One region of the Alkalilimnicola ehrlichii MLHE-1 genome, then DNA from elsewhere that is predicted to be linked to it. Evidence: predicted binding sites of a transcription regulator. Region 1 holds the regulator's gene; each other region holds the start of a gene.
The links. Region 1 encodes sigma-54, which starts transcription at its own class of promoters, with help from an activator protein. Its sites were predicted from a motif close to TGGCANGNTNCNTGCTT; they were not measured.
Positions count from the first base shown of each region.

Region 2: the regulator sigma-54 is predicted to act here: its motif matches at 5,528-5,544, upstream of glnA (glutamate--ammonia ligase).
Region 3: the regulator sigma-54 is predicted to act here: its motif matches at 4,217-4,233, upstream of glnK (P-II family nitrogen regulator).

Region 1 covers NC_008340.1:2,528,742-2,538,500, reverse strand. Annotated here, with positions in the region: gene purE (5-(carboxyamino)imidazole ribonucleotide mutase) at 1-384, shown strand, start outside; gene MLG_RS11330 (5-(carboxyamino)imidazole ribonucleotide synthase) at 381-1,529, shown strand; gene MLG_RS11325 (hypothetical protein) at 1,573-1,941, opposite strand; gene MLG_RS11320 (HPr family phosphocarrier protein) at 2,041-2,334, opposite strand; gene rapZ (RNase adapter RapZ) at 2,397-3,254, opposite strand; gene ptsN (PTS IIA-like nitrogen regulatory protein PtsN) at 3,309-3,779, opposite strand; gene hpf (ribosome hibernation-promoting factor, HPF/YfiA family) at 3,840-4,181, opposite strand; gene MLG_RS11300 (RNA polymerase factor sigma-54) at 4,206-5,711, opposite strand; gene lptB (LPS export ABC transporter ATP-binding protein) at 5,864-6,589, opposite strand; gene lptA (lipopolysaccharide transport periplasmic protein LptA) at 6,586-7,113, opposite strand; gene lptC (LPS export ABC transporter periplasmic protein LptC) at 7,100-7,678, opposite strand; gene MLG_RS11280 (KdsC family phosphatase) at 7,662-8,237, opposite strand; gene MLG_RS11275 (KpsF/GutQ family sugar-phosphate isomerase) at 8,247-9,272, opposite strand; gene MLG_RS11270 (calcium/sodium antiporter) at 9,305-9,759, opposite strand, start outside.
Region 2 covers NC_008340.1:10,436-20,194, forward strand. Annotated here, with positions in the region: gene MLG_RS00050 (glucokinase) at 1-905, shown strand, start outside; gene MLG_RS00055 (lysophospholipid acyltransferase family protein) at 918-1,679, opposite strand; gene gmhB (D-glycero-beta-D-manno-heptose 1,7-bisphosphate 7-phosphatase) at 1,676-2,254, opposite strand; gene glyS (glycine--tRNA ligase subunit beta) at 2,229-4,310, opposite strand; gene glyQ (glycine--tRNA ligase subunit alpha) at 4,303-5,256, opposite strand; gene glnA (glutamate--ammonia ligase) at 5,595-7,010, shown strand; gene MLG_RS00080 (DUF4124 domain-containing protein) at 7,120-7,647, shown strand; gene glnL (nitrogen regulation protein NR(II)) at 7,796-8,848, shown strand; gene ntrC (nitrogen regulation protein NR(I)) at 8,845-9,759, shown strand, end outside.
Region 3 covers NC_008340.1:83,716-93,474, reverse strand. Annotated here, with positions in the region: gene MLG_RS00430 (DUF2905 domain-containing protein) at 14-223, shown strand; gene argB (acetylglutamate kinase) at 509-1,423, shown strand; gene MLG_RS00420 (c-type cytochrome) at 1,592-2,146, shown strand; gene MLG_RS00415 (YifB family Mg chelatase-like AAA ATPase) at 2,170-3,687, opposite strand; gene ubiK (ubiquinone biosynthesis accessory factor UbiK) at 3,751-4,065, opposite strand; gene glnK (P-II family nitrogen regulator) at 4,308-4,646, shown strand; gene MLG_RS00400 (ammonium transporter) at 4,709-5,959, shown strand; gene MLG_RS00395 (AAA family ATPase) at 6,154-8,859, opposite strand; gene MLG_RS00390 (ABC transporter ATP-binding protein) at 9,028-9,678, shown strand; gene MLG_RS00385 (ABC transporter permease) at 9,675-9,759, shown strand, end outside.

The sequences.
Region 1 (9,759 bases):
CGGATTGTGTCCGCGCACCGCACCCCGGAGTTGATGCGTGACTATGCGCACCAGGCCGAGGAGCGTGGCCTGAAGGCGATTATCGCCGGTGCCGGCGGCGCCGCCCACCTGCCGGGCATGGTGGCGGCCATGACCACCGTGCCGGTGCTGGGCGTGCCGGTACAGAGCCGCGCGCTGAAGGGGTTGGACTCGCTGCTCTCCATTGTGCAGATGCCGGGCGGCGTGCCAGTGGCTACTCTGGCCATCGGCAGCGCCGGGGCACGCAATGCCGGCCTGCTGGCCTGCAGTATCCTGGCCAACGAGGATGCCGGCCTGCGCGAGCGGTTGCGTGCCTTCCGCGAGCGCCAGGCACAAAAGGTTCTGGAGGACGAGCTGCCGCAATGAGCAAGATACTGTTGCCGGGGGCCACCCTGGGGGTGCTGGGCAACGGCCAGTTGGGCCGGATGTTCGCCCTGGCCGCGCGTCGCATGGGCTATCGGGTGGCGTGCTTCGGCCCGGGCCGGGACAGTCCCGCCGGACAGGTCTGCGACATCGAGGTGACCGCCGACTACCGCGATGAGCAGGCCCTGCGTGACTTTGCCCGCCGGGTGGATGGGGTCACCTTTGAGTTCGAGAATGTGCCGGCCGAGGCCGGTGATCTGCTGGCCGGGTACGTCCCGGTCCGCCCCCACCATACGGTGCTGCACGTGGCCCAGAACCGTTGGCGGGAAAAGACTTGGCTGAGCGAGCAGGGCTTTCCGGTGGGGGCCTTTGCCACCGTGGAGCGGGAGGAGGAACTGGCTGCCGCCCTCGAACGGGTGGGCACGCCCGCGGTGCTGAAGACCGCCGGCTTTGGCTATGACGGCAAAGGCCAAGCGTTGATTCGGGAGCCTTCCGAGGCCGCCTGGGCGTGGGCGGCGATCGGGGGGCAGGCGGCGGTGCTGGAGGCCTTCGTGGATTTCCACATGGAGGTCTCGATGGTGGCCGCCCGCGGCTTGGACGGCAGCTTCACCCACTACGGCGTGCTGGAGAACCGCCACCGTGATCACATCCTCGATCTCACCCTGCCGGAGGCCCCGCTGGGGCCGCAGCTTCGTGAGCAGGCGGAGGATGTCACCCGCGGCATCCTCGAGGCGCTGGATGTGGTCGGGGTGCTCTGCGTGGAGTTTTTTGTCGCCAGTGACGGACGGCTGCTGGTCAATGAGCTGGCCCCGCGCCCCCATAACTCCGGCCACCTGACCTTCGATGCGGCGATGACCAGCCAGTTTGAGCAGCAGGTGCGCGCCCTTTGCGGGCTGCCCTTGGGGGACAGCCGATTGCTGCGGCCGGCGGCCATGGTGAACTTGCTGGGGGATCTCTGGGGCGATGGCGAGCCGGATTGGGCCGCGGCGCTCAAGGACCCGGAGGTCAAGCTCCACCTCTACGGCAAGGCCGAGGCCAAGCCGGGGCGGAAGATGGGCCACGTCACTGCCTTCGGTGAGGACCGCGATGACGCGGCGCGGCGGGCCCTGAGCGCCCGTGAGCGGCTGCAAGCGGGCGCCGGAGGCTGAGAGCGCCACCGCCTGGGGCGCCCGCAGCCGGCGCCTGGCGCCCTCAGCCGGTTTCCCGACTGGGGGCGGGGGCCTCGTCCGCCTCGACGCTGGCGCGCAGCGCCTGCAGCTTGCGCCGTGTCAGTGCCTTGAAGCGCGGCGTGAGCCCGGCATCCTCGTAGATGGGGTCGCCCTGTTCGTCCTCGGCGATCACCCGCTGGCCCTGGACGTACGGGAAGGTGGCCTCAAGTTCATCCAGCGCCGCGCTGAGCAGGTCGGTGATCAGGTCCTCCTCGGAGCGCCCCGGATACATCTCCGCCAGTGCCGCCAGCTTGGCGGCGTCAGCCAGGGGCAGGCGCACCGCGTACTCGTGGGGGGTGCGGCGCTCGCCGGCCGTCTCTTCCCAGCTTTCGACCAACTCCTTCAATTGCATAACGTTCCCCGAATCTGCTGATGGACTCTCGTGTCGGCGGTCCCGTATGGGGCAGTGCCCGCCTCCCTCTATTATGGCTGTCGGGCGCGGTGTTGTGGACTAGTCGTCGCCTTTATCGCCCGGGTGGGGGCTCGGCGCACCGGGGCCTTCGTCGAAGCCATTGGCCACCAGGCGGCTGAGGGCGGCCAGCGCCTCCTCGGCCTGGTCCCCCTCGGCCTCCACCAGGATCTGGCTGCCGCAGCCGGCGGCCAGCATCATCAGCCCCATCACGCTTTTGCCATCCACCGTGCGTTGACCGCGGGTGACCCGGATTTGGCACGGGAACTCTGCGGCCAGGGCGGAAAATTTGCCGGCGGCACGGGCATGCAGCCCGAGTGTGTTCACGATGTCCATTGCCTGGCTGGCCACGGCGGTGGGTCCTTGGTTGGGTTGCGGGTGTTCCTCGGATTGGCAATTCAACGGTTGAGCTCCCTGTGACGTACGCTGATGGCATCCATGCCGGTTGCAAAGCGCCCGGCCAGTTGCTCGGCCAGGTAGACCGAGCGGTGCTGCCCCCCGGTACAGCCGATGGCCACGGTGACGTAACTGCGCGCCGCCTTCCGGAAGGCGGGCAGCCAGGTGGCGATCAGCGCCTCGATCTGCCCGGTCAGCTCCGCCACCTCGGGCTGAGCCTCCAGGTAGTGCTGGACCGGGGCGTCCAGTCCGGTCAGCGGCCGCAGCCGCGGCTCCCAGTGGGGGTTGGGCAGGCAGCGGGCGTCAAAGACGTAGTCGGCATCCGGCGGGATGCCGTGCTTGTAGCCGAACGACTGGAACAGCAGCGACAGCCGCCCGGGGTCGTGCTCGATCCGCTCGCGGACCAGGTCGCGAAGCTGGTGCACGTTGGTGTTGCTGGTATCCAGGGTGAGGTCGGCGCGCGCCCGCAGTGGTGCCAGCAGAGCCTCCTCGCGGGCGATGGCGTCGGCCAGCGCGGCGTCACCGTCGCTGAGCGGGTGGCGCCGGCGGGTCTCACTGAACCGGGTGATCAGGGTCTCGCGGCTGGCAAATAGAAAGAGCACCTCGCTGTTCAGGCCCAGTGCCTGCAGCTCGTCCAGGATCGCCGGGATGCGGTCCAGGTCCTCCGGGCGGTTGCGGGCGTCGATACCCACGGCGTAGCGGCCGCCGCCGGCGGGGCAGGTGTCATTGACGTGTCGGGCGAAGGCGCTGAGCAACCCAATGGGCAGGTTGTCGATGCAGTACCAGCCCTGGTCCTCGAGCGTGTGCAGGGCCACGCTCTTCCCCGACCCGGACAGGCCGCTGATGATGATCAACCGGATGCTCTTCATGAAGATGGTGCTCCGCCCACCGACCGCCGCTCGGGGCGGTCGGTGTTAGCCGGCCGTTTCGCTGCCCTGCCACTCCGATAGCAGCCGGTGCAGGCGTGTGGGGTCTGTGGTGGCGCGAAGCTGTTCGCACAGGCCGCTGTCGCTGAACATCTCCGCCAGGTCGGCGAGGATCTGCAGATGCTCGTCGGTGAAGTGCTCGGGGACCACCAGCGCAAACAGCAGATCCACCGGCTCCCGGTCGAAGGCGTCGAAGTCCACCCCCTGGTCGAGGCGGATCATGGCACCCCGCGCCTGCTCGATGCCCTCCATGCGGGCGTGGGGCAGGGCAACGCCGTGGCCCAGGCCGGTGCTGCCCAGCCGTTCCCGCGCCACCAGCCGGTCGAAGACCTGGGTGGAGGCCAGTGTGGTGTCATCCGCAGTCAGCAGGTCGCTGAGTTGTTCCAGCACGCGCTTCTTGCTGCTGACCTCGGCGTCGCAACGGATGCGGTCCGGAGTGATGAGTTCGGCGATTTTCATGGTGTCGTTCAGCCCGGGGCCGGTGACCGCGACGGCGGTCACCGGCCGATGGTTGAGTGTCTACTCCGCGGCCCCTGCGCCCGCTCCCGCCTTCTGAGCAGCCCCCTCGCGGCGGTGGTGGTCGGTGACCTTCTCCTTGTGCTTGACCAATTGGCGGTCAAGCTTGTCGATCATGCCGTCGATGGCGGCGTACATGTCTTCGTCGGTGGTCTCCGCGTGCAGCCGGTTGCCGCTGATCAGCAGATTGGCCTCGGCCTTCTGCCGGAGTTTTTCCACCGAGAGGATCACGTGGCTGTCCACCACGTTATCGAAATGGCGCTCCAGGCGCTGGAATTTCTCCCGTACATAGGCCTTCAGGGCATCCGTGACATCCACGTGGTGACCGGTGATCTGTATTTGCATGCCGCCTCCTTTCAACGTTGCGATTCAGGCCAGTCGCTTGCGCTCTGACGAGGACGCGATGGCCATAGCCTCACGATACTTGGCTACGGTCCGTCTTGCCACGTTTATGCCCTCCTCCTGGAGGATATTGGCAATACGACTGTCACTGAGTGGTTTGGTGGGGTTCTCATCGGCGATCAGACGCCGGATGCGGGCACGGATGGCGGTGGCGGAGCACTCGCCGCCGTCCACCGTCTGCACATGGCTGGAGAAGAAGTACTTGAACTCCAGGGTGCCCCGCGGGGTGTGCATGTACTTGCGGGTGGTGATCCGGGAGATGGTGGACTCGTGCATGTCCACCGCCTCGGCCACCTCGCGCAGGACCAACGGCTGCATGGCCTCTTCGCCGTGGTCGAAGTAGCCCTGCTGGCGCTCGACGATGCAGCGGGCGACCTTGAGCAGGGTGTCGTTGCGGCTAAGCAGGCTCTTGATGAACCAGCGCGCCTCCTGCAGGTGGTTGCGCAGGGTGGTGTTGTCGCTGCTGTTGTCGGCGCGTTTGATCAGGCTGGCGTAATAGCTGTTGACCCGCAGCCGGGGGGCGGTCGCGGGATTGAGCTCCACCTGCCAGCGGCCGTCGCTGCGCCGGACCACCACGTCGGGGACCACGTACTGGGTCTCGTCGCCACCGATTTGCGAGCCCGGCCGCGGATCGAGGGTCTGGATCAGGCCCAGGACCTCGCGAAGCTGGTCCTGATTGAGCTTCATGCGCCGACAGAGTTGGGCGTACTGGCGCTGTACCAGCATGTCCAGGTGCAGATCCACCAGGCGCCGGGCCTCGGGCAGCAGTGGGGTGTCCGGCGGCAGCTGCTCGAGCTGGATGAGCAGCGCCTCACGCGGATCGCGGGCGGCCACGCCCACCGGGTCGAAGTGCTGGATGCGCCGGAGCACCGCCTCGACCTCATCGGGCTCCACGGCCCACTCCGCCGGCAGGGCGGAGATCAACTCCTCGATGCCGGCGCCCAGGTAGCCGTCGTCGCGCACGGAGTCGATGATGACCTGTGCGATGGCCGCGTCCCGATCGGTGAAGGGGGTGAGCTCCGCCTGCCAGGTCAGGTGGTCGTGCAGGGTTTCACCGCCACCGGAGCGGTTGGCGTAGGGGTCGCGGTCCTCGTCCTCGCTGTCCGGCTGGCTCCAGGGGGTGCTGCCGTCGTAGATGTCATCCCAATTGGAGTCCAGCGGCAGGTCCTCGGGGATGTCGGCCTGCTCCTGGGCGGCGGTCTCCTCGCCCGCGGTCCCGGCCTCGGTGGCCTCCTCGGTGCTGGCCTCGTCCCCGCGCTCGCCCTCCGTGTCCTGGGTCTCGCCCTCTTCGGTGCGCTGTTCGGTCTCCTGCTGGTCCTCTTCGGCGAGTTCCAGCATGACGTTGGACTCGAGCTGCTGCTGGATCTCCATCTGCAGATCCAGGGTGGAGAGCTGCAGCAGGCGGATGGCCTGTTGCAGCTGTGGCGTCATAGTGAGTTGCTGCCCGAGTCGAAGTTGCAGCGATTGTTTCATGACCGTTGCCAAAGGGGGTGCCCCCCATCCGGTTCTTTTGAAGTGTGAATGCGATGTCTTGTCATGGATCTCTTTAATCGTCGCCGCCCGATGGCGTCGGAAGCGACCCGTCACGCGGGTCTGGATGCCCCTAGTTTACAGCGGAATGGCGCCTATAGCCGAAAATGCTCGCCCAGGTAGACCTCGCGCACCGCCTGGTTGGCGAGGACCTCCTCCGCGCTGCCGCGGGCGATGACCCGGCCCTGGCTGAGGATGTAGGCCCGTTCCACGATGCCCAGGGTCTCACGGACGTTGTGATCGGTGATCAGTACACCGATGCCGCGCTCGGTGAGCTGCCGGATGATGTGCTGAATATCGACCACCGAGATGGGGTCGACGCCGGCGAAGGGCTCGTCGAGCAGGATAAACTGCGGGTTGGCGGCCAGGGCCCGGGCGATCTCCACCCGCCGGCGCTCGCCGCCGGAGAGGCTGATGCCGGACTGGTCTGCCAGGTGCGGCACATGGAATTCGTCCAGGAGTTGTTGTAGCTGCTCCCTTCGGGCCCGACGGTCCAGGTCCGGTCGGGTCTCCAGGATGGCCATGATGTTCTGGGCCACGGTCATCTTGCGAAAGACCGAGGCCTCCTGGGGCAGGTAGCCGATGCCCTTGCGGGCGCGGGCGTGCATCGGCAGGGCAGTGATGTCCTCGCCGTTGAGCAGGATCTGACCGCCATCGGCCCGCACCAGGCCCACCACCATGTAGAAGCAGGTGGTCTTGCCGGCGCCGTTGGGCCCCAGCAGGCCGACGATCTCACCGGCATCCACGGTGAGTGAGGCCTCCTCGACCACGGTGCGGCCGCGATAGCGCTTGACCAGCGATTTGGCCTCCAGGCGGCTCATTCCTCGTCCCGCTCCTCCGCCGGGTAGAAGATGGTGCGGGTGCGCCGGTCCTCCCGGCCCTCGACCACTGCCTCCTGGGTCTCCAGATTGACGCGGATCTCGTCGCCGGACATGCGGTTCTCCCGCTGCCAGAGTTCGGCCCCTCCGGACAGGTGCAGGCGCTGCGGCCCGCGACTGTGGTACTCCATGCGCGGGGCTTCGGCATGCACCGTGTCGGTTTGCCCCGGGGGCAGTTGCTCGTAGGTGGCCGGGCCGCCCGCCACCTCCACCCGGTCCAGAACGCGGCGCCCCTCCACGTCGCGGGTGTGCACAACCATGCGATCGCCGGTGATGACCAGGCTGCCCTGGGTCAACACGACAGCGCCGGTGTAGGTGCTGATGCCGCGGACGTTGTCGATCTCGGCGCGGTCGGCCTCCAGATCAATGGGCCGGTCGCGGTCGGGGGTACGGGCTTGCCCCCCGGTGGCCAGCAGCAGACAGAGCAGGCCGGCCAGCAAGGTGGCGGCGCGGTTATGGCAGTTCATGGTGTCCTCTGACCTCGGATTGCAATTCGATCCTTTGCTGGTCCAGCCAAGCTCGGGCCCCCACGCCCTCGGTGTAGGAGGTGTCCTGGCGTAGCACGGCGTGCGCCTCTGTCTCCACCCGGTCGTCACCGGGGTAGAACCACAGCTCGCGGGTCTCCAGTTCCAGCGGCCGGTTGACGGCGCTCTCGGGTCGCCAGAACCGGACCTCCTCGTGCAGCAGGACCCGCTGGCCTTGGTCCCACGCGCTGCCCCGGGGCGCGCTACCGTACCAATTGGCGCCGGCCTCGGCGAACATCTCCACCTCCGGCCGGGCGAAGGACCAGACCCCGCGTTCGGGAAAGTGGTAGAGGTCGTCCGCGCTCAGTCGGTACTGCCAGCGGCCCGTCGCGTCCGCAGCGTGGATGGTGAACCCCTCCATGAAGTAGTCGGCCCGCTCGCGCGTGGGGATCTCCGGGTCGGGGGGCGGCTCGCGGTCGGGACGATCGGCGATCAGCCAGGCGACGCCGATCAACAGGCCCACGGCGATGAGGGTGAACAGCCGGGGGGGGTTAATCCGCGTCTTCATGGGCCTGAAGCAGGGCGTCGAGTTCGCCGCGGGCGGCGAGGATGAGTTCGCACAGCTCGCGCACCGCGCCACGGCCGCCCGGCCGCCGGGTCTGCCAATGGCAGTGCCGGGTGAGCAGCGGATGGCCGTCGGCCACGGTCACGGCCAGGCCGCAGCGGCGCAGGGCGGGCAGGTCCTGCAGGTCGTCGCCCATGTAGGCGCAGGCCTCGGCGGGGATGCCCAGCCCGGACTGCAGCCGCTCGAGATCGATTCCCTTGCGCCCGGAGCCCTGGATGAGCTGTTGGATCCCCAGCTCCGCCGCCCGCCGTTCCAGGATCGGGGAGCGGCGGGCGGTGAGCAATGCCACCTCCACGCCGGACTGCTGCAGCAGCCGGATGCCCTTGCCGTCGTGGATGTGGAAGCCCTTGCACAGCTCGCCGTCGTGGCCCATATAAACGCTGCCGTCGGTGAGCACGCCGTCCACGTCGAGCACCAGCAGGCGCACCCCGGCGGCGCGGGCGAGCACCGCGTCGGTGACCTGGCCGTGGTAGCCGGGGCGGATCTCCGGATTCGCGTTCATGGCATCACTTTACACGACACCGGCGCGCAACAGGTCGTGCATGTTGAGGGCACCGAGCAGCCGCTGGCCGTCATCGGTGACCAGCAGGGCGTTGATGCGGTGGCTTTCCATCAGCTCCAGGGCCTCGGCGGCCAGCGCGTCCGGGCGTACCGTGCGCCCGCCCCGGGTCATCACCTCGCCCACCCGCAGCCGATGGATGTCCAGGCCCTGGTCCAGGCAGCGGCGCAGGTCGCCGTCGGTGAACACGCCCAGGATACGGTCGTCGCCGTCAACGATGGCGGTCATGCCCAGGCCCTTGCGGGTGATCTCCAGCAGGGCCTCGGCCAGCGGTGTGTCCTCGCCCACCCGCGGGATGCGCGTCCCGGTGTGCATCACGTCCTCCACCAGCAGCAGCAGGCGCCGGCCCAGGCGGCCGCCGGGGTGGGAGCGGGCGAAATCGTCGGCGGTGAAGCCGCGGGCCTCCAGCAGGGCGATGGCCAGGGCGTCGCCCATGGCCAGCGACGCCGTGGTGCTGGCGGTGGGGGCCAGGCCCAGCGGGCAGGCCTCCTGGGCGACACTGACATCCAGGTGATCATCGGCGGCGCGGGCCAGGGTGGAGTCGGGGTTCCCGGTGAGCGCGATCAGGGGCACGTGCAGGCGCCGGATCAGCGGCAGGATGGTGGTGATCTCGTTGGTCTCGCCGGAGTTGGACAGGGCCAGCACCACGTCGTCGCGGGTGATCATGCCCAGGTCGCCGTGGCTGGCCTCGCCCGGATGCACGAAGAAGGCCGGGGTGCCGGTGCTGGCGAGGGTGGCGGCGATCTTGCCGGCGATGTGGCCGGACTTGCCCATGCCGGTGACCACCACCCGGCCGCGGCAGGCCAGCATGTGGCGGCAGGCGCGGACGAAGGTGGCGTCCACCCGCTCGGTCAGGGTGCGCACGGCATCGGCCTCCAGCTCGAGCACGGCCTGGCCCAGTGCCCGGAAGCGCTCGTCGCTGGCCGGTTCTCCGGGCTGGCGGCGCTGGCGCTCCACCAGGGTCTTTTGGGCGTTCATTAGCAGTCCTCCGCGGGGCGTGCGTCTTGCGCTTACGGCCCCAGATTGTCCAGGCCCAGCCAGACCAGCCAGGCCACCCAAAGCAGCACCAGGAAGGCCCCGGCGGCCCGGCCCACGTGGCCGCGTTGGCGCAGGCCATGGCTGAGCAGGAAGAAGATCAGGGTGATGCCGGCCATGGTGGCATAATCCCGGCTCAGGATGCCGGGCTCCAGGGCCACCGGGCGCAGCGTGGCGGCCAGGCCGAGTACGCCGAGCAGGTTAAATATATTGGAGCCGATGATATTGCCGATGGCAATATCGCCCTGGCTGCGGCGGGCGGCTGCGAGGCAGGTGGCCAGCTCGGGCAGGCTGGTGCCCACCGCAACCAGGGTCAACCCCACCACGGTCTCGGCCACCCCGGCCCGCTCCGCCAGGCCGGTGGCGGCCCAGACGGCGGTCTGGGCGCTGATCAGCAGCACCACCAAGCCGAGCAGCAGCCAGAGCAGGG
Region 2 (9,759 bases), 760 kb from region 1:
ATACCCGTATCGCCCTCGCGACGCCGGGCGGGGAACCGCAGCAAAGGCACCGCTACCGTAACAGCGAGCTTGGCGATCCCCTTTCCGGTCTGCAGCATTTTCTCGCTCAGGTCGCACCAGCCCGCCCCACGACCCTGGCGATCGCCGTGGCCGGCCCGGTCCAGGGCGGGCGTGTTCAGTTGACGAACCGAAGCTGGATGCTGCACGACGGCAGCCTGGCCCGCGCCCTCGGGCTCGATGCCGTGCACCTCTACAATGACTTTCAGGCGCTCGCCCGTGCCCTCCCCCTGCTCTGCGCTTCCTCGGTGCGGCCGTTGGCGCCGGGTGTTGCCGAGCCGGGGGCGCCGCGGGCGGTTCTGGGTCCCGGTACCGGCTTGGGGGTGGCTGCCGCCGTGCCCTGCCCGGCGGGTTGGTCGGCGCTCGCCTGTGAAGGGGGGCATGTCACCCTGGCACCGGGCGATGTGGCGGAGAGCACCCTGATCGATCGCCTGCGGCAGCAGTTGGATCACGTGTCGGCGGAGGCGGTACTGTGCGGTGCCGGGCTCTGCCGGCTGCACGCCGTGCTGCATGGGGCGCCCTGTGACGATCCGAAGGCGATCACCGAGGCGGGGCGCGCCGGCGATCCCCGGGCGACTGAGACCATCCAGCGGTTCTTCAGCCTGCTTGGCGGGTTTGCCGGCAACCTGGCGTTGACCCTCGGCGCCCGCGGCGGTCTCTACCTTGCCGGAGGGATGCTGCCAGCGCTGTGGCAACCGATGCAGGAGTCCGCCTTCCTCGAGCGCTTCCGGGCCAAGGGACGGTTTCGCGATTACCTCACGGCCATTCCGGTCCTGCTCATCCGCGACCCGGAGGGTGCCACCCTCCTCGGCCTGCGCGCCCTGCTCGATGACGCCGGGGGCGGTTGAACCGGTGGCCGGCTACTTCCGGAAGGAACGGGTGTAGAGGGTGCCGGGGTAGCCGCGCTCGCTGATCTCCGGCATCTGCGCCTCAATCCACGCCTCGACCTCGGCCAGGACCTCGCCGACCTGCCGTCCCTCGGTGGCGATCGCCGGGCCGATCCGCACCCGGATCTCCCCGGGTTGTTTGATGATGGAGCCCCGTGGCCAGATCTCGCCGGCGTTGTGTGCTACCGGTAGGATCGGGGTGCCGGTCTCGCAGGCCAGAATGGCACCGCCGGCGCGGTAGCGCCCCTTGCGGCCGGCCGGCACGCGGGTGCCCTCCGGAAAGATGATCACCCAGCGGCCCGCCCGCAACCGTTCCCGTCCCTGTTCCACCACCTGGCGTCGGGCCAGGGCCCCGGAGCCGCGGTCGATAGCGATGGGCTGAAGCAGCGCCAGCCCCCAGCCGAACACCGGGATGCGCATCAGCTCGCGCTTCAGCACCCAGGTCTGCGGTTGAAACCATCTCAGCAGCCCGAGCGTCTCCCACGCAGACTGGTGCTTGGCCATGACCACGCAGGGTTGCTCCGGCCGATGCGCCAGGCCCTCAACCCGGACCCGGACCCGGCAGAGCCGCTCCAGGGTCCAGAGCTGCAGGTGACCCCAGCTGGTGATCAGGCGGTAGCGCAGTCGATAGGGCAAGGGAAGGGTCAGCAGTGCCAACAGTCCCCACACCGGCAGCGTGATCACCAATAGCGCCTGGTGCAGCACGCTGGCAAAGACCACCCGGGCCCCTCTCATGACGCTATCCCCCATTCCCCTATGAGTGCCGCCACCGCCTCGGCCAGATCGTCATAGACCGCCACCGCCCAGGGCAACCCCTGGGCCAGGGTCCGCGCCCCCTTGCCGGTACGCACCAGCATGGGCCGGGCATTGACCGCGCGGCCGGCCTCCAGGTCGCGCAGGCTGTCTCCGATCACCGGCACCCCGTCCAGCGGGCAGTCAAAGTGGGCGGCCGCCTGCAGCAGTAGCCCGGGCCGCGGCTTGCGACACTCACAGCGGTCCTCCGGGCGGTGGGGGCAGTGAAACACCGCGTCGATCCGCGCACCGGCCCGGGCCAGCACTGCGTGCATATGGGCGGTGATGGCCCGGTAGGTGGCGTCGTCGAACAGCCCGCGACCGATCCCGCTCTGATTGGTGCACACGGCCACCGGCACGCCGGCGCGGTTGAGGCGGGCGATTGCCTCGGCACTGCCGGGGATCACCCGCCACTCCTCCGGCGCCTTGATATAGGCGTCGGAGTCCTGGTTGATTACCCCGTCCCGGTCGAGGATGACCAGTGGCGGGCGGTTAGCGGCCGGGCAGTCGTGAGACATCGGCGATTTCCAGGAACAGGGCCTGAATGGCCTTGAGCAGCGCCAGGCGGTTGACCCGCACGCCCGGGTCCTCGGCCATGACCAGGATGTCGTCAAAGAAGGTGTCGACAGGCTCACGCAGCCGTGCCAGCCCCTCCAGGGCGCCGGCGTAATCGCCTTCGGCGAGCCGGGGCTGCAGTTGCTCCCGGGTCGCCTCCAGGCTCCGGGCCAGGGCCTGTTCCGCCGGCTCCTTGAGCTGTGCTGAAGCGACGGTGTCCGGCACCGTCTCCCCGGCCTTGCGCAGGATGTTGCCGATCCGCTTGTTGGCCGCGGCCAGGGCCTCCGCCTCCGGCAGGCCGGCGAAGCGGCGGCAGGCCAGCAACCGGCGGTGGAAATCCAACGGGCAGCGGGGCCGAACCGCAAGCACCGCCTCGAACAGCTCCGCGCCGATCCCCTGCTCCTGGTAGTAGCCGCGCAGGCGCTCAAGGCAGAAATCGTAGACCTCCTCGGCAATGCTGCGCCCGGCGATACCCTCTGGCAGCAATACCGCGGCCCGACCCAGCAGCCCCTCCAGGTCCAGCGGCAGCTCCCCCTCGATCAGCGTCCGCATCAAGCCGAGGGCCGCGCGGCGCAGGGCAAAGGGGTCCTTGTCGCCAGTGGGGGCCAGGCCGATGGCAAAGATACCGGCCAGGGTGTCGGCGCGCTCGGCGATCGCCAGCAGACGGCCCGCCGGGGTGGCTGGTATGGCCTCGCCGGCGTAGCGCGGGCGGTAGTGTTCGAGAATGGCGTCGGCGACGGCCTTGGGTTCCCCGTCGTGGAGGGCGTAGTAACGGCCCATGATGCCCTGGAGCTCGGGAAACTCACCGACCATCTCCGTGCCCAGGTCGCAGCGGGCCAGCCAGGCGGCGCGGGCCACCGGCGCCGGGTCGTGATCCATCTCCACCGCCAATTGTTCGGCCAGATGCGCGACCCGTTGGGTCTTGTCGTAAAGGGTGCCGAGCTGCTTCTGGAAGATCACCCCCTTGAGATCGGCCAGCCGATCGATGAGGGGGCGCTTGCGATCCTGTTGCCAGAAGAAGTCGGCGTCCGCCAGCCGGGGCCGGATCACCCGCTCGTTGCCGGAGCGGACCTGATCCGGATCGCGGCTCTCGATGTTGGCCACGGTAATGAACAGCGGCAACAGCTGACCGTCCTGGCCGCGGACGGGGAAATACTTTTGGTGGCCTTGCATGCTGGAGATCAACGCTTCCTCGGGCACCTCCAGGAAGCCGGGGTCGAAGCTGCCCACCAGCGGCACGGGCCACTCCACCAGGGCCGTCACCTCATCGAGCAGGCCCTCGTCCATGATCGCTACCCCCTGCTCCTGCTCGGCCAGCCGCAGCACACCGCGTCGGATCCTCTCCCGCCGCGCCTCGAAGCTCGCCTCCACCCGGCCCTCGCCCCGCAGCCGCTCGGCGTAGTCATCGGCGCTGGCCAGCTCGATGGGCTCCGGGGCATGGAAGCGGTGGCCGCGGGTGGTCCGGCCGGACGTCACATCCATCAGCGTGGCCGGTACCACGTCGGCGCCGAGCAGGAAGACGATCCAATGGACCGGCCGCACGAAGGTGGCCTGGCCGCTGCCCCAGCGCATCCGCTTGGGAATGGGGAGGCGGGAGAGGCTCTGGTTGACGATGTCAGGGAGCAACTCCGTGGCCGCGCGGCCGGGCTGCACACCGCGCCAGGCGAGCCAAGTGCCTTTGGGGGTCTCCAGACGCTCCAGCTGCTCCACCGTGGCGCCACAGGAGCGGGCAAAGCCCTCGGCAGCCTTGGTGGGCCGGCCGTGGTCGTCAAAGGCGACGTTCAGCGCGGGACCGCGGCGTTCGATCGCCTTGTCCTCCTGGCGGGCCTGCAGGGCCTCCACCTGCAGTGCCAGCCGGCGCGGGGTGGCGTAGCTGTGCACCGGGCCGTGCCCCAGCTCCGCCTGCTCCAGGCCCTGCACCACACCGTCGCGGAAGGCCGCCTCCAGCCTGGGCAGGGCCACCGGCGGCAGCTCCTCGGTACCGATCTCGATGAGCAGTGTGCGGGTGGACTCAGCCATTCGCGTTCTCCTTTTGCGGCTCGCGGCAGAGGGGGAAGCCCAGTGACTCACGGCGGTCGTAATAGGCCTGGGCCACCGCCCGCGCCATACTGCGCACCCTCAGGATGTAGCCTTGGCGTTCGGTGACCGAGATGGCGTGGCGGGCGTCGAGCAGATTGAAGGTGTGAGACGCCTTGAGGGTCATCTCGTAGGCAGGCAACGGCAGGTCGCCTTCGATCAGGCGCTCACACTCCCGCTCATAGGTCTCGAAGGCCTGAAACAGCGCCTCCACCGGCGCCTGCTCGAAGTTGTAGGCGGACATCTCCCGCTCGTTCTGCAGGAAGACGTCGCCGTAGGTCACCGGACCCTCCGGACTGTCGGCCCAGAGCAGGTCGTAGACGCTCTCCACCCCCTGCAGGTACATGGCGATGCGTTCCAGTCCGTAGGTGATCTCGCCCATCACCGGGTGGCAGTCGAGGCCGCCCACCTGCTGGAAGTAGGTGAACTGGGTGATCTCCATGCCGTTGAGCCAGACCTCCCAGCCCAGGCCCCAGGCGCCCAGGGTCGGGGACTCCCAGTTGTCCTCCACGAAACGGATGTCGTGGGTCAGCGGGTCGAGGCCCAGGAAGCGCAGGGAGTCCAGGTACTGCTCCTGGATGTCGGCCGGTGACGGTTTGAGCACCACCTGGAACTGGTAGTAGTGCTGCAAACGGTTGGGGTTCTCGCCGTAGCGGCCGTCGGTGGGCCGGCGGGAGGGCTGGACGTAGGCCGAATGCCAGGGCTCCGGCCCGATGGCGCGCAGGAAGGTGGCCGGGTGGAAAGTACCGGCGCCCACCTCCTGATCCAGCGGCTGCAACACCACGCAGCCCCGCTCGGCCCAGAACCGCTGCAGGGCGAGGATCAGGCCCTGGAATGTACGCACCTGACCGGCCGCGCTGTCCTTTTCGTTTCTGACACTCAGGGACAAGGTAACCCCCAATCTGTTCGGCTTGCCTCGGATAAGCCGATCAGTATACCGGGTCTGCCCGCCTCCTTGCAGGCGCCCCGCCGGGATGTCTTGGATTGGTGCAGGCCGCCTCAGGGGGGTGCCCAATGGCCGGCCCGGCGGTCCATCGCCCAGGTGATGCGCACCCTATTGGTGCAACAACGCGGAAAGACGCGCCATCCTGGTGCGGTTATACTGCCTGGCGACGGGGCGCAGGTCCCCTAACCCGCAGAGGCTCGGGGAATCTCACGATTGGCATGCAACCTGCTTGCAAGGGCCTGCATCGACATTCCGAGCTGATCATATTCCGGAGGTACAGAATGGCTCGCACCGCTGCTGACGTACTCAAGCTGATCCAGGACGAGGACGTGAAGTTCGTCGACCTGCGCTTCACCGACACCCGTGGCAAGGAACAGCACGTGACCATCCCCGCCCACGAACTGGACGAGGACATGTTCGAGGACGGCAAGATGTTCGACGGCTCCTCAATCGCGGGCTGGAAGGGCATCAACGAGTCCGACATGATCATGATGCCGGACCCGGAGACCGCCACCCTGGATCCCTTTTTCGACGATCCCACCATCAACCTCACCTGCGACATCATCGAGCCCAGCACCATGCAGGGCTACGAGAAGGACCCCCGCTCCGTGGCCCGCCGGGCAGAGGCCTACCTGAAGTCCACCGGACTGGGTGAGAGCGCGCTGTTCGGCCCGGAGAACGAGTTTTTCGTGTTCGATGACGTGCGCTGGGGCGCCGACATGAGCGGCTCCTTCTACAAGATCGATTCGGAGGAGGCCGGCTGGAACTCCGAGCGGGTCTACGGTGACGGCAACATGGGTCACCGGCCGAAGGTAAAGGGCGGGTACTTCCCGGTACCGCCGGTGGACTCGCTGCACGATCTGCGCGCGGCCATGTGCGAGGCCCTCGAGGACCTGGGTCTGACCGTCGAGGTGCACCACCATGAGGTGGCCACGGCCGGTCAGTGTGAGATCGGCGTCGGTCCCAACACCCTGGTGAAGAAGGCCGACGAGATTCAGAAACTCAAGTACGCCGTGCACAACGTCGCCCACGCCTACGGCAAGACCGCCACCTTCATGCCCAAGCCCCTGGTAGGCGACAACGGCAGCGGCATGCACGTGCACCAGTCGGTGATGAAGGACGGCAACAACGTCTTCGGTGGCGACAGCTACGGTGGCCTGTCCGAGTTCGCCCTGTACTACATCGGCGGCATCATCAAGCATGCCCGTGCTATCAACGCCTTCGCCAACGCCAGCACCAACAGCTACAAGCGGTTGGTCAAGGGCTTCGAGGCGCCGGTGCTGCTCGCCTACTCGGCCCGCAACCGCTCCGCCTCCATTCGCGTGCCCTACGTGCCCAACCCCAAGGCGCGCCGGATCGAGGTCCGTTTCCCGGACTCCACCGCCAACCCCTACTTCGCCTTCGCCGCGATGCTGATGGCCGGTCTGGACGGGGTGCAGAACAAGATCCATCCCGGCGAGGCCATGGACAAGGATCTCTACGATCTGCCCCCGGAGGAGGAGCGCGACATCCCGAAGGTGGCCCTGTCGCTGAATGAGGCGCTGGAGGCCCTGGATCAGGATCGCGAGTTCCTCAAACAGGGCGGGGTGTTCACCGACGACACCATCGACGCCTACATCGAGCTGAAGATGGAAGAGGTGGAGCGGTTGAACATGACCACCCACCCGGTGGAGTTCGACCTTTACTACAGTGTCTGAAGCCGGCGCTGCCGCACGACGCCATTGCAGGGGGCCTTCGGGCCCCCTTTTTCGTGCCCGCCGGACCGGCTTGTTGTGCCGCCCCCCCGATTTGCCTAATCTGGTGGCTATGAACCGAATCATCATCGCAGCCCTGCTCTGTCTGCTGCCTGCGCTCGCCACCGCCGATCGGATCTACACCTGGACCGACGACCAGGGGGTGAGGCACTACTCCGATACGCCGAAGGATCAGCGGGCGGAGGAGCTGACGCCCGACCGGCTCAATCTCTACCAGCGCTTTACCGCACCGGTTCCCGAGCCTGCCGAACCGGACCAGGCCGCGGATGACCCGAACGCCTTTCCCGGCTATGACCGCCTGGCCATCCTCAGCCCCGGGGACGAGCAGGTGGTTCGTGACAACCTGGGCAACGTCGACGTGGAGTTGGCCCTGGAGCCGGAGCTGCAGGAGGGGCACCGCCTGGTGGCCCGGATTAACGACGAGGTGCGCGGCGAGTTCGAACGCCCCCGGTTCACCCTTGCGGAGGTCCACCGGGGGACCTGGGCGTTGCAGGTCTCGGTGGTGGACGAGGAGGGCCGCACGCTGATCGAATCGGGCACCGTTACCTTCTTCATGCATCAGGCCTCACGCCACTTCTGATCCCCGCCCATGGCTTCGCGGCGGTATAATGCACTAAAATAGTGCAAGACTGCCTGCACCATTTGCGCGCCTCCTGCCCGACAGCGCCGTAACAAGCGGTTGTCGCGACCCTGCCTGCCCTGGCGCATCTCTTGCAAAGTAAGCCGACATGGAAACGCACACCCCCCCGTACGTGGACCTTCTGGAGCACATCACCACCGCCGTGGTGATGATGGATACGGATACCCGGGTCCTCCACCTGAATCCCGCGGCGGAGATGCTGTTCCGGGTGAGCCTCCGCCAGGTCTCCGGCCAGCCGCTGCTGGCCTTTGCCCCGTCGGCGGAATTGCTGGACACCCTGGTGCGCGACGTGGTGGAGACCGGCCGGACCTATACTCAGCGTGAGCGCCGCCTGCCGGTGAGCCAGAACCACCTGATCACCGTGGATTGCACTGTCACCCCGATGCCCAACGGCCGGGTCCTGCTGGAACTGGCCGAGATCGACCGCCACCTGCGCATCACCCGCGAGCACCATCTGGTGGCCCAGAACCGGGCCATCCGGGAGCTGATCCGCGGTCTCGCCCATGAGATCAAGAATCCGCTGGGCGGCTTGCGTGGGGCGGCGCAATTGTTGGAGCGGGAGCTGGCCGGAGAAGAGCTGCGCGAATACACCCAGGTGATCATCAACGAGGCGGACCGCCTGCAAAACCTGGTGGACAGCCTGCTCGGTCCCAATGCGGTGCCGCGGCGGGAACCGGTGAATATCCACCAGGTGCTGGAGCGGGTGCGCCAGCTGGTCGTGGCTGAGGCCCCGGCCGGCGTGCAGCTGGAACGCGATTACGACCCGAGCATCCCCCCGGTGACGGCGCAGTTCGACCATCTGGTCCAGGCGTGCCTCAACTTGGTGCGCAATGCCCTGCAGGCGGTGGCCGGCGAAGGCACCATCACCCTACGCACCCGTACCCAGCGTCAGTTCACCATTGCCGGCCGCAACCACAAGCTGGTGGCGCGGATAGACGTGGTGGACGACGGGCCCGGTATCCCCGCGGAACAATTGGAACAGATCTTTTACCCCATGGTGACCACCCGGCCGGAGGGCTCCGGGCTGGGCCTGCCGATCGCCCAGACCCTGGTTGGCCAGCACAGCGGCCTGGTCGAATGCAGCAGCGAGCCCGGGCACACGGTGTTCACCATCTGGTTACCCCTGGAGACGACCCCATGAAGGAACAGGCATCGGTTTGGGTGGTGGACGACGATCGGTCCATCCGCTGGGTATTGCAAAAGGCCCTGGAGCGGGCCGGTTTCAAGGTCACCTGCTTTGACACGGCCGAGCGGGTGCTGCGGGCGCTGGAGCGTAACCAGCCCGATGTGCTGTTGACCGATATCCGTATGCCCGGTGTCAGCGGGCTGGATCTGCTCGCCCAGGTGGGTGATCGCTGGCCCGATATGCCGGTGATCGTGATGACGGCCCACTCCGACCTGGACGCCGCAGTGGCCTCGTATGAGGGCGGGGCCTTTGAGTACCTACCGAAGCCCTTTGATGTGGACGAGGCGGTGGAGTTGGTCACCCGCGCCCGGGAGAGCACCCGGACGGCTGAGGCCACGGAGGCCGCGGAAGCCCCAGCCCAGCATCCGGAGATCCTCGGTGAAGCGCCGGCGATGCAGGAGGTGTTCCGCGCCATCGGCCGCTTGTCGCGCTCGTCGGTGACGGTGTTGATCAACGGCGAATCGGGAACCGGTAAGGAGCTGGTGGCGCGGGCGCTGCATCGCCACAGCCCCCGGTCGGAGGGGCCGTTCATCGCCCTGAATATGGCGGCTATTCCGCGGGATCTGATGGAATCGGAGCTTTTCGGGCACGAGAAGGGGGCCTTCACTGGTGCCCAGGCGACGCGCCGCGGCCGTTTTGAGCAGGCGGACGGGGGCACCCTCTTTCTCGACGAGATCGGGGATATGCCGGCGGAGCTGCAGACCCGCCTGCTGCGGGTGCTGGCGGATGGTGAGTTCTACCGGGTGGGCGCGCACACGTCGATGCGGGTGGATGTGCGCATCATCGCCGCCACGCACCAGAACCTGGAGGCGCGGGTGGCCGACGGCTACTTCCGCGAGGACCTGTTCCACCGCCTGAACGTGATC
Region 3 (9,759 bases), 830 kb from region 1:
CAGCCCGGAGAGGATGGACATCGGCCGTCTGCTGCTGACTATCGGCATCGTCCTGGTCGTCGCCGGCCTGCTCTGGCCCTGGCTGAGCAAACTCGGCCTGGGCCGGCTGCCCGGCGACATCCACATCCAGCGCGAGGGCTTCCAGTTCTACTTCCCGCTGACCACCTCCATACTGGTCAGCCTCGTGCTGACGGTGATCCTTTGGCTGATCTTCCGGCGCTGACGGGCCATCGCGGCTGATCGTCTCCCGACAAATGGGCAGGTGGGCGAACCCATCCAGGTTACGAGGCCCTTCATCCGCCCCGCCGCCCTGCTGGTCCGGGCCTTCCGTTCAGGGGTGTAGGCAGCAGGGATGCTGCCTACAAGCCCCCAGGGACGGGTTCACGGCGTCCCCTGAACGGAAGGCCCGGACCAGCAGGGCGGCCCGAAACGAAGCCACCCATTCCGCCACCAGAAAACTCAGCACCAGCCAAGACAAACCAGCACAAAAACCCAGGACCCAACCACCATGACCGACACCACCATCAATAACGCCGACAAGGTCGCCCCCACCCTGGTCGCCCGCGTCCTCAACGAAGCCCTGCCCTACATCCGCCGTTTCAGCGGCAAGACCATCGTCGTCAAATTCGGCGGCAACGCCATGGTCGACGACGCCCTCAAGCAGAGCTTCGCCCGCGACATCGTTCTGATGAAGCTCGTCGGCTTCAACCCGGTCGTCGTCCACGGCGGCGGCCCCCAGATCGGCAAACTACTGGAGCGTATCGGCAAACACACCGAGTTCGTCCAGGGCATGCGGGTCACCGACGCCGAGACCATGGACGTGGTCGAAATGGTCCTCGGCGGGCTGGTTAATAAGGAGATCGTCAACCTCATCAACAGCCAGGGCGGCCGCGCCGTCGGGCTCACCGGCAAGGACGGCGGCATGATCCGGGCCCGCCGCCTGCGACTCTCCCACCAGGACGCCGCCGAACAGCCCCCCGAGATCATCGACATCGGCCACGTGGGCGAGGTCGAGCACATCGACCCCTCAGTGGTCGACATGCTCGACCACGGCGCCTTCATCCCCGTCATCGCCCCCATCGGCGTCGGCGAGGACGGGCTCTCCTACAACATCAACGCCGACCTGGTGGCCGGCAAGATCGCCGAAGTGTTGGAGGCGGAAAAGCTCATGCTGCTCACCAACACCCCCGGTGTCCTCAGCAAGCAGGGGGAACTGCTCACCGGGCTCAACCCGGCACGGGTGGACGCCCTGATCCAGGACGGCACCATCGCCGGCGGCATGCTGCCCAAGATCCGCTGTGCCCTCGATGCCGTCGCCGGCGGCGTCAACGCCGCCCACATCATCGACGGCCGGGTGGAGCACGCCTGCCTGCTGGAGCTGTTCACCGACGCCGGCGTGGGCACCCTGATCCAGCGACGCTGATGCAGTACCCCACAGCGGCCGCGACTGCTACCCTTAACCACGGGCGACAAAAGAGCGAACCAACGCCCGCCGGTCAGGGCTACCCACGCACCCCATTTCGTGGCAAGCTTTGCGGCCAAGAAAAAGTATTATTCGCACTGATTTGACCACCAGTGGTGAGGAATCCACGTGAGCAAGACTCAGGACCAGACCTTCGTAAACACCTTCATCGGAATCATCATCCTGCTGGCGCTGATTGCGCTGGCGCTGGCCGGCCTCTCCCAGTACACCGGCGGCACCCTCGGCCACGTGGCCGAGCAGCGCGCCGAGCATGAGCGCGAGCGGGTGCTTCAGGCCATCGCCCCGGTGGGCCAGGTCGCCATCGCCGGGCGGGACGAGGCCCCGGACGTGGTCGAGGACGACGTCGACCCCGAGGTCGCCGAGGTGGAAGAACCCGCCGAACCGGAGGAGCGCCCCGCCTTCGACGCCGAGGTGGCGCAACAGATCAACCAGGCCGCCTGCATGGCCTGCCACGCCACCGGCGTGGCCGGCTCTCCGGTGACGGGCGAGGAGGGCGAGTGGGCCCCCCGCTTCGAGGAGCGCGGCCTGGACGGCCTGGTCAACAACGTCATCAGCGGCATGGGCGCCATGCCCCCGCGCGGCGGCGCCGACGCCGACGACACCGAGCTGCGCTGGGTGGTGATCTGGATGCTGGAAGAGGCCGGGCTGGCCGTGGACTACTAAGGTCCGCTGCTAAGGGCCCGGCCTCAGGGCCCGACCGCACCGCGACCGGGCTCCAGGCCCCGGCGCAGGGCCAGCGCCTCGGTCAGGTGCGGGGAGTGGATCGCGTCCGCACCCTCCAGATCGGCAATGGTGCGCGCCAGCCGCAACACCCGGTGGTAGGCCCGAGCGGACAACCCCAGCTGCTCCATGGCCCGGGCCAGCAACCGGGCGTCCGTCGGCGCCAGCCGGCAATGGGCCTCCAGGGCCCGCCCCTGGAGGTGCGCATTCTCCACGCCCGCCCGGGCCTGTTGCCGGGCCCGGGCCGCCGTCACCCGAGCCCGCACCACCTCACTGTCCTCCCCCGTCGCCCCGTCGACCTGTAATTCGGTCGCGCTCAACCGGGGCACCGCCACCTGCATGTCCAGCCGGTCCATCAGTGGGCCGGAGAGCCGGCCGCGATACCGCTGGACCTGCTCCGGGGTGCAGCGGCAACGCCCGGCCGGGTCCCCCAGGTGGCCGCAGGGGCAGGGGTTCATGGCCGCTATGAGCTGGAACCGGGCCGGGTAACTGACCCGGGCCGAGGCCCGGGAGATATGCACCTCGCCGGTCTCCAGCGGCTCACGCAGGGCCTCCAACGCGCCGCGACTGAACTCCGGCAGCTCGTCCAGGAACAGGATGCCGCGGTGAGCCAACGAGGCCTCGCCGGGCCCGGGCTTGCGCCCGCCGCCGATCAACGCCGCCTGTGAGGCGCTGTGGTGCGGCTGGCGGAAGGGCCGGCGGGCCCATTGCTCGGGACGAAACCCCGCATGGCTGACCGAGGCCACCGCCGCCGCCTCCAGGGCCTCGGCCTCGGTCATGGCGGGCAGAATCCCCGGCAGGCGCGCCGCCAGCATGCTCTTGCCGGTACCCGGCGGGCCGCACAGCAGGAGGGCGTGGCCGCCGGCGGCGGCGATCTCCAGCGCCCGTCGGGCGCCGGCCTGGCCGCGCACGTCGGCCAGGTCCGCCACCGGCGCCCCGGCCGGCTCCGACGCCCGGGCACACGCCGGCGCCAGACAGGCCTCACCGCCCAGGTGCCGACAGACATCCAGGAGATGCCCCGCGGTCAGGGCGTTGCGGTGGACCAACGCCACCTCGCCCCCGCAGGCCTCGGGCACCACCAGCCCCCGCCCGGCCTTGCGCGCCTGCACCGCCAGCGGCAGCAGCCCGGGGATGGCCCGCAGGCGGCCGCTGAGGGCCAGTTCGCCGGCGAACTCCCAGTCGCCCAGAGGGGCGTTTAGCTGTTCAGAGGCGCGGAGGATGCCCAGGGCGATGGGCAGATCGTAACGACCGCCGCCCTTGGGCAGGTCGGCGGGGGCGAGATTCACCGTGATGCGGCCGGCAGGGAACTCAAAGCCCGCCATGGTGAGCGCCGAGCGCACCCGCTCGCGCGCCTCGCGCACGGCGGTCTCCGGCAGCCCGACGATGGCCAGTGCCGGCAGCCCGGGCCCGATGTGTACCTCCACGGTGACCTCCGGGGCGGCCAGCCCCAGCGAGGCCCGGGTATGAACCACAGCCAATGACATCCCTGTCCACCTCCTTGTGATGCAACCCCGCCCGGTTCCGCTGGGCGGAGTGTCTGTGAGCGCTTAGGCCTTCTTGTCCTGGCCCTGCGTGTCCTGCGGCTTCTCCCCGGCCGGAGCGGCGGCGTCGCCACCCCCAGCGGCGGCGGCCTCCAGGGCCTCCACCCGCTGGGTCAGTTCCTCCAATTGGGCGCGGGTGCGCGCCAGCACGCGGGCCTGGGCATCGAACTCCTCACGGGTCACCAGATCCAGCCGGGAGAACCCGGCCTGCAGGCTGGCCCGCACGTTCTGCTCCACTTCCCGCTGAAACTGCTGCACGCCCTCGGGCAGGTTGGCGGTGAACTTCCTGGCCATTTCATCAAGGGTCTTCGGGTCCAGCATGGCGATCTCTCCCGGGTGGCTTCCCATCTTTGGTGCGTCGCACCGATTTGGTGCGCCGGCGCGGGGCGATCCCCCGCGTGGTGCATTGCAGTATGGCGCAGGCCGCCGGACAGGCGCAACAACGGCCTGTTTTCCCGCGTATTAAGGGTTTTGGCACGCCCCGTGCAGCACCTCCGGCCGAACGCCATCAGGCGTTTCGACCTCAAGCGGGTTTTGGCAAGGACTGTTAGAGGACCAACCCAATGAAACTGGTAACTGCAATCATCAAGCCTTTCAAGCTCGATGACGTGCGCGAGGCCCTCTCGGAGATCGGGGTGCAAGGCATCACCGTCACCGAGGTCAAGGGATTCGGCCGTCAGAAGGGGCACACCGAGCTCTACCGCGGCGCCGAGTACGTGGTGGATTTCCTCCCCAAGATGAAGATCGAGGTGGCGCTGGCCGACGACCTGGTCGATCGGGCCTGCGAGGCCGTGGCCAAGGCGGCCAACAGCGGCAAGATCGGCGACGGCAAGATCTTCGTCTTCCCTCTGGAGCAGGCCATTCGCATCCGCACCGGCGAAACCGGTTCGGACGCGCTGTAGGGCCGTCCATTCACCACTGATCCCTACAGCAATCGACACAAGGGTCATCGGGAGTCAAAGCAATGGAAGAGATACGCGAAATCTCATACGCCCTGGATACCTTCTACTTCCTGGTATCCGGCGCGCTGGTCATGTGGATGGCCGCCGGCTTTACCATGCTGGAGGCGGGGCTGGTCCGTTCCAAGAACACCACGGAAATCCTCACCAAGAACATCTCGCTCTACGCCATCGCCTGCATCATGTACATGGTGGTGGGCTACAACATCATGTACGGCGACGGCCTGAGTTCGGTCATCCCATCCATCAGCTTCATCCTGGGCGCGTCCGACAACAGCGCCGCGGCGGTGGCGGCCGGTGAGGCCTCCTACTACTCCGACGTCTCGGACTTCTTCTTCCAGGTGGTGTTTGTGGCCACGGCCATGTCCATTATTTCGGGGGCGGTGGCCGAACGCATGAAGCTCTGGTCCTTCCTGCTCTTCGCGGTGGTGCTGACCGGCTTCGTCTACCCCATCCAGGGCTACTGGAGCTGGGGCGAGGGCTTCCTCGACCAGCTGGGCTACGCCGACTACGCCGGCTCGGGCATCGTGCACATGTTCGGTGCCTCCGCCGCCCTGGCCGCGGTGCTGGTGCTGGGCCCGCGTAAGGGCAAGTACGGCCCCAACGGCGAGGTGCGGCCCATCCCGGGCGCCAACATGCCGCTGGCCACGCTGGGTGTGTTCATCCTCTGGCTGGGCTGGTTCGGCTTCAACGGCGGCTCCGAGCTCAAGGTCTCCGACGTGGACTCCGCCAACGCGGTGGCCCTGGTCTTCGCCAACACCAACCTGGCCGCGGCCGGCGGCGTGGTGGCGGCGCTGGTCACCGCCCGCCTGATGTTCGGCAAGGCCGACCTGACCATGGCCCTGAACGGCGCCATTGCCGGTCTGGTCTCCATCACCGCCGGCCCGGATGCGCCGAGTCTGCTGCTGGCGACCTTCATCGGTGCCGTGGGTGGCGTGCTGGTGGTGCTCTCCATCGTTGGCCTGGACAAGCTCAAGATCGACGACCCCGTCGGGGCGATCTCCGCCCACGGCACGGCCGGCATCTGGGGCGTCATGGCCGTCCTGCTCTGGATGGACGACGCCAGCTTCTTCGCCCAGATCGCGGGCATCCTGACCATCTTCGCCTGGACCTTCGGCGTGAGCCTGGTGCTCTGGCTGATCCTCAAGGCGGTCATGGGGATCCGCGTGACCGAGGAAGAGGAGCAGCAGGGCCTGGACATCACCGAGTGCGGTATCGAGGCCTACCCGGACTTTGTCCAGCAGAGCAAGACGTAACGCCAGGCAACTTCTCCTTCAGCGGTGGCTTTTGCGGGCGCTCCGGCGCCCGCTTTTTTCGGGGCCGCCCGGCGGCGTTATTACCCCGTTATTGGCCGGTTTGCGCCGGGGTGAAGCCCCCCTGAGAATGCCCCCATCGTGGCGCCCGCACCGGTGGCACTGCCACCCGCCGCCGCGATGGAATACCTACCCTTTCAGCGTTGTGTTGGGCGGGTCGGCTCAGCCGGCCCGCCTTTTTTTCGGGCCTGCCCATCGCTCCGCTGACGCCCAGGCGGCCCCCCCGCCTCGGTGAGCCGTCCCAGTAATGCCAGTGCATCGGCGCAATGCTGCTCCGCCTCGGGGAGCATGCCCAGAGCCAGGGCATGCTCCCCGGCCATCAGCCAGTGCTCCACCGCCTCCTCCGGACGCCCCGCCTCACGCAGGTGCTCGGCCAGTACCTCGTGGTCCGGGGCGTCCAGCCCGAGCGCGGCGTCCTCCTCCAGCAACTGCGCGAGGCGACCGTGCAGCGCCCGGCGCTCGGTGGCCAACAGGGCCTCGTAGGCGGCCTGATGGAACAGGGCGTGCCGGAACCGCAGGCGGCTGCCGTCACGCTCGACGAAACCCTGGGCCATCAACCGCTTCACCTGGGTCTGCACCTGGTCCAGGTTGCTGCCGGTGAGGCGGGCCAGCAGGCGGCTGTCGAACTCCCGGCCGATGACGGCAGCAGCGTGGGCCAGCTCGCGACAGGGTCCCAGGCTCTCCAACCGCGCGACCAACAGGTCGGACAACCCCGGCGGCAGGGCCGCCCCGGGCTCGCCGCCCCGGTGCCGCTGCAGGGCGTGCAGGGTCAGCTCCTCCAGGAACAGCGGGACACCCTCGCCGCGTGCGCTGATCGCGCGCCGGGTGGCCTCCGGCAGCACGCCATCGCCGTCCAGGGCGCGGATCAGCCGCTGGCTGTCCGGCCCGGAGAGGCCGCTCAGGCGCAACTCCCCAGGCGCGGTATGTAGCCACTCGGCGCGGAAGCTCATGCGGCCGGTGAGGATCAGCAGCACCGGGTGCCGCGCCAGGCGGCGCTGAATGCGGCGAAACAGTTCGGCGGTACCGGAGTCGATCCAATGGGCGTCATCACAGACGATAAGCACCGGCCCGCGCCGGGTCTCACCGGCCAGTACCTGGACCAGGCTGTCCAGCACCCGGTCGCGATCACTGCCCTGGCGGATCAGACCGCGGTCGCCGGTGTCGGTCAGCCAGGCCGCCAGACGGCGGGCGGCGGCGCCATGATCCAAATGGGGGCGCAGCCGCGCCTGCAGTAGCCGCCGCCGGGCGCGGGCCCGGCGCTGGTCCGGCCGGGGACCGATCCAGCCGGCCAGGGCCTGGCGCAGCGGCATCAGCAACTGTCGCTTGAGGCGCTGGCGGCAGGGCAGCATCAGCACCAGCGCCGCCTCCTCCCGGACCTCTTCCGCCAGGCCGCGGGCCAGGCGGCTTTTCCCCAGCCCGGCCTCACTGCGGATCACCAGGCTGGTGCAACGGCCATCTGCGGCCTGACGCCAGGCGCGGCGCAGCCGGGCCAGCGGCTCGGCCCGCCCGATCAGCGGGACCGCTGCCCGCGCCAGCCGGGCCTCGACCCGGTCGGCATGACCGGGGTTGTTGACCAGCCGTGGTGCCGACGTCCCACCGCCGGCGAAACGGAAGCGCCCCTGGAAACGGTCGCGAATCCCCGGCGAGACCGCTACCGTGCCCGGGGCAGTGCGCTCCGCCAGGCTCAGCGCGCGGGCGGTGAGCAGACCGGCCGGATCCGGCACCTCCGGCTCACTGCCGGTGATGATCACGTCGGAGTCCACGGCGATCCGCGGGCGCACCCCAGCGGGCCCGCTCTGCAACGCCTCCCAGGCCGCGCGCAGGGCATCCAGGGTGGCCTCCTCGCGTCCGCTGGGATAACCGAAATAGCCCAGCAGGCAGGCCCAGGGCAGGCGGACGATGTGGCCCCGGTGCTCGAACAACGCGCTCTCCACCCGGGTGACCCCCTGCTGCACGGCAGCGGTCAGGGTCTCCACATCGGTCTGCCCGGCAGTGCGCGGGGGCGGGCGGAGGTCACAGACCACCAAGGCCACGCGCCGGCGCTCAGGGCGCAGACGGACGTCCTCCACCGAGGCCTGGGCAGCGGGGGCCAGGCGCTCGCGCAGCTCGCTATAGAGCCGGCGCAGGGTCGGTCCGGGCCGGGTGTCCAGCTCGCGCCGCAGCAATGCCTCGAAGGCCAGGAAATGGTCGAGGGCGCGGGTGGGCTGGCGGCCGGCGGCCAGCCCCCGCATCATCAGCCGGTGCAATACCTCATCGAAGGGTTCCAGGTCCAGAAAGCGTTGCAGCTCCCGCAGGATCCGCTCGTTGTCCTCCGGGCTCGGCCGCTCCTCCAGGCACTGCTCCAGGAGGGTGAGCGCCGCACGCCAGAAACGCTGCCGGTTTTGGGTCAGCCAGTCCTCCAGCCCGGTGGCCTCCGGGGACACACCGAGGTCGACCAGAAAGTGCCCCTGGTAGGCGTTCAGCTCCGTAAGCAACTGCGCGGGGTCGAGTCGCTGCCGCGCCGCCGATGGCCGGACGCAGGCCTCCAGCCTTAGACCGTCCACCCACACCCCGGCCTCCGGCCGCAATCTCACCTGGCGCGCGTCCGCCTGCAGCAGGTCTGCCGCCGCCCCGCCCAGTTGCCGGCGCAGTTGGAACAGCGCTTGGCGCAGGTTGGCCCGGCCGGCGTCGGCCGCCTGGTCCGGCCAGAAGCGCCCGGCCAGTTCCAGGCGGGGCACGCGGCGCGGCCGCTCAACGGCCAGATAGACCAGGAGCAGCCCGATCTTGGTATGGCACAGCCCCGGCAATGCCTCGCCATCAAGCCGGGCCTCGGTCCTGCCCAGCGTCCGCAGTTCCAGCCTCACAACGCTCCCCCAAGCCGGCAGGTGGATTCCGCCTGCCATAGACCACAAACGGCGTCGCGCCGACCTCGCGAAAGGTGGATCACACCGACGGCGGGACCATCGCCACACCGTACCCTGTATAGTGCCGGGTAGTTCCAGTAACGAAAACCCGATAGGCCGCCGCCGACGATGACACCCTCCCCGCTGCTGCACGCCGAGGCCCTGGATTTCGGTCTCCTCGCTCCCTTGGACCTGCGCCTCGACGGCGGCGAGTGCGTGGCGCTCTGGGGCCCATCCGGCAGCGGCAAGACCCGCCTGCTTCGGGCCCTGGCTGACCTCGACCCGCACCGGGGCGCGGTCTCCCTTGCCGGCCGCCCCCGTGACCACTACGCCGGCCACGACTGGCGCCGGCACGTAGCCCTGCTGCCGGCGGAGGCCCCCTGGTGGCTGGAGACCGTGGGCGAACACCTGGCCGCGGAGGTCCCCGCCGCGGACCTGGCCGCACTGGGCTTCGAGCCGGAGGTGCTGGACTGGCAGGTCCAGCGCCTGTCCACCGGTGAGAAGCAGCGACTGGCCCTGGTGCGGCTGCTACACCCCCGCGGCGTGGCGGGGACGCCGGCGCCGCTGGACGGCGCACCCCCGCCGCCCTGGGTGCTGTTACTGGACGAGCCCACCGCCAACCTGGACACCCGGAACACCGAACGGGTGGAACGCTACCTGGCCGACCAGCGCCGTGCCGGCCGCGGGCTGCTCTGGGTCAGCCACGACCCGGCGCAACGCGCCCGGGTGGCCGACCGGGGTTACACCCTGCGCCACGGCCGCTTGGAGGAGGTGCGATGACCGGCGAGCTGATCCATCTCACCCCCTGGGACCTCGCCATCGCGGGTGTACTGGTGGTGCTGCTGGCCGCACTCAGTCACT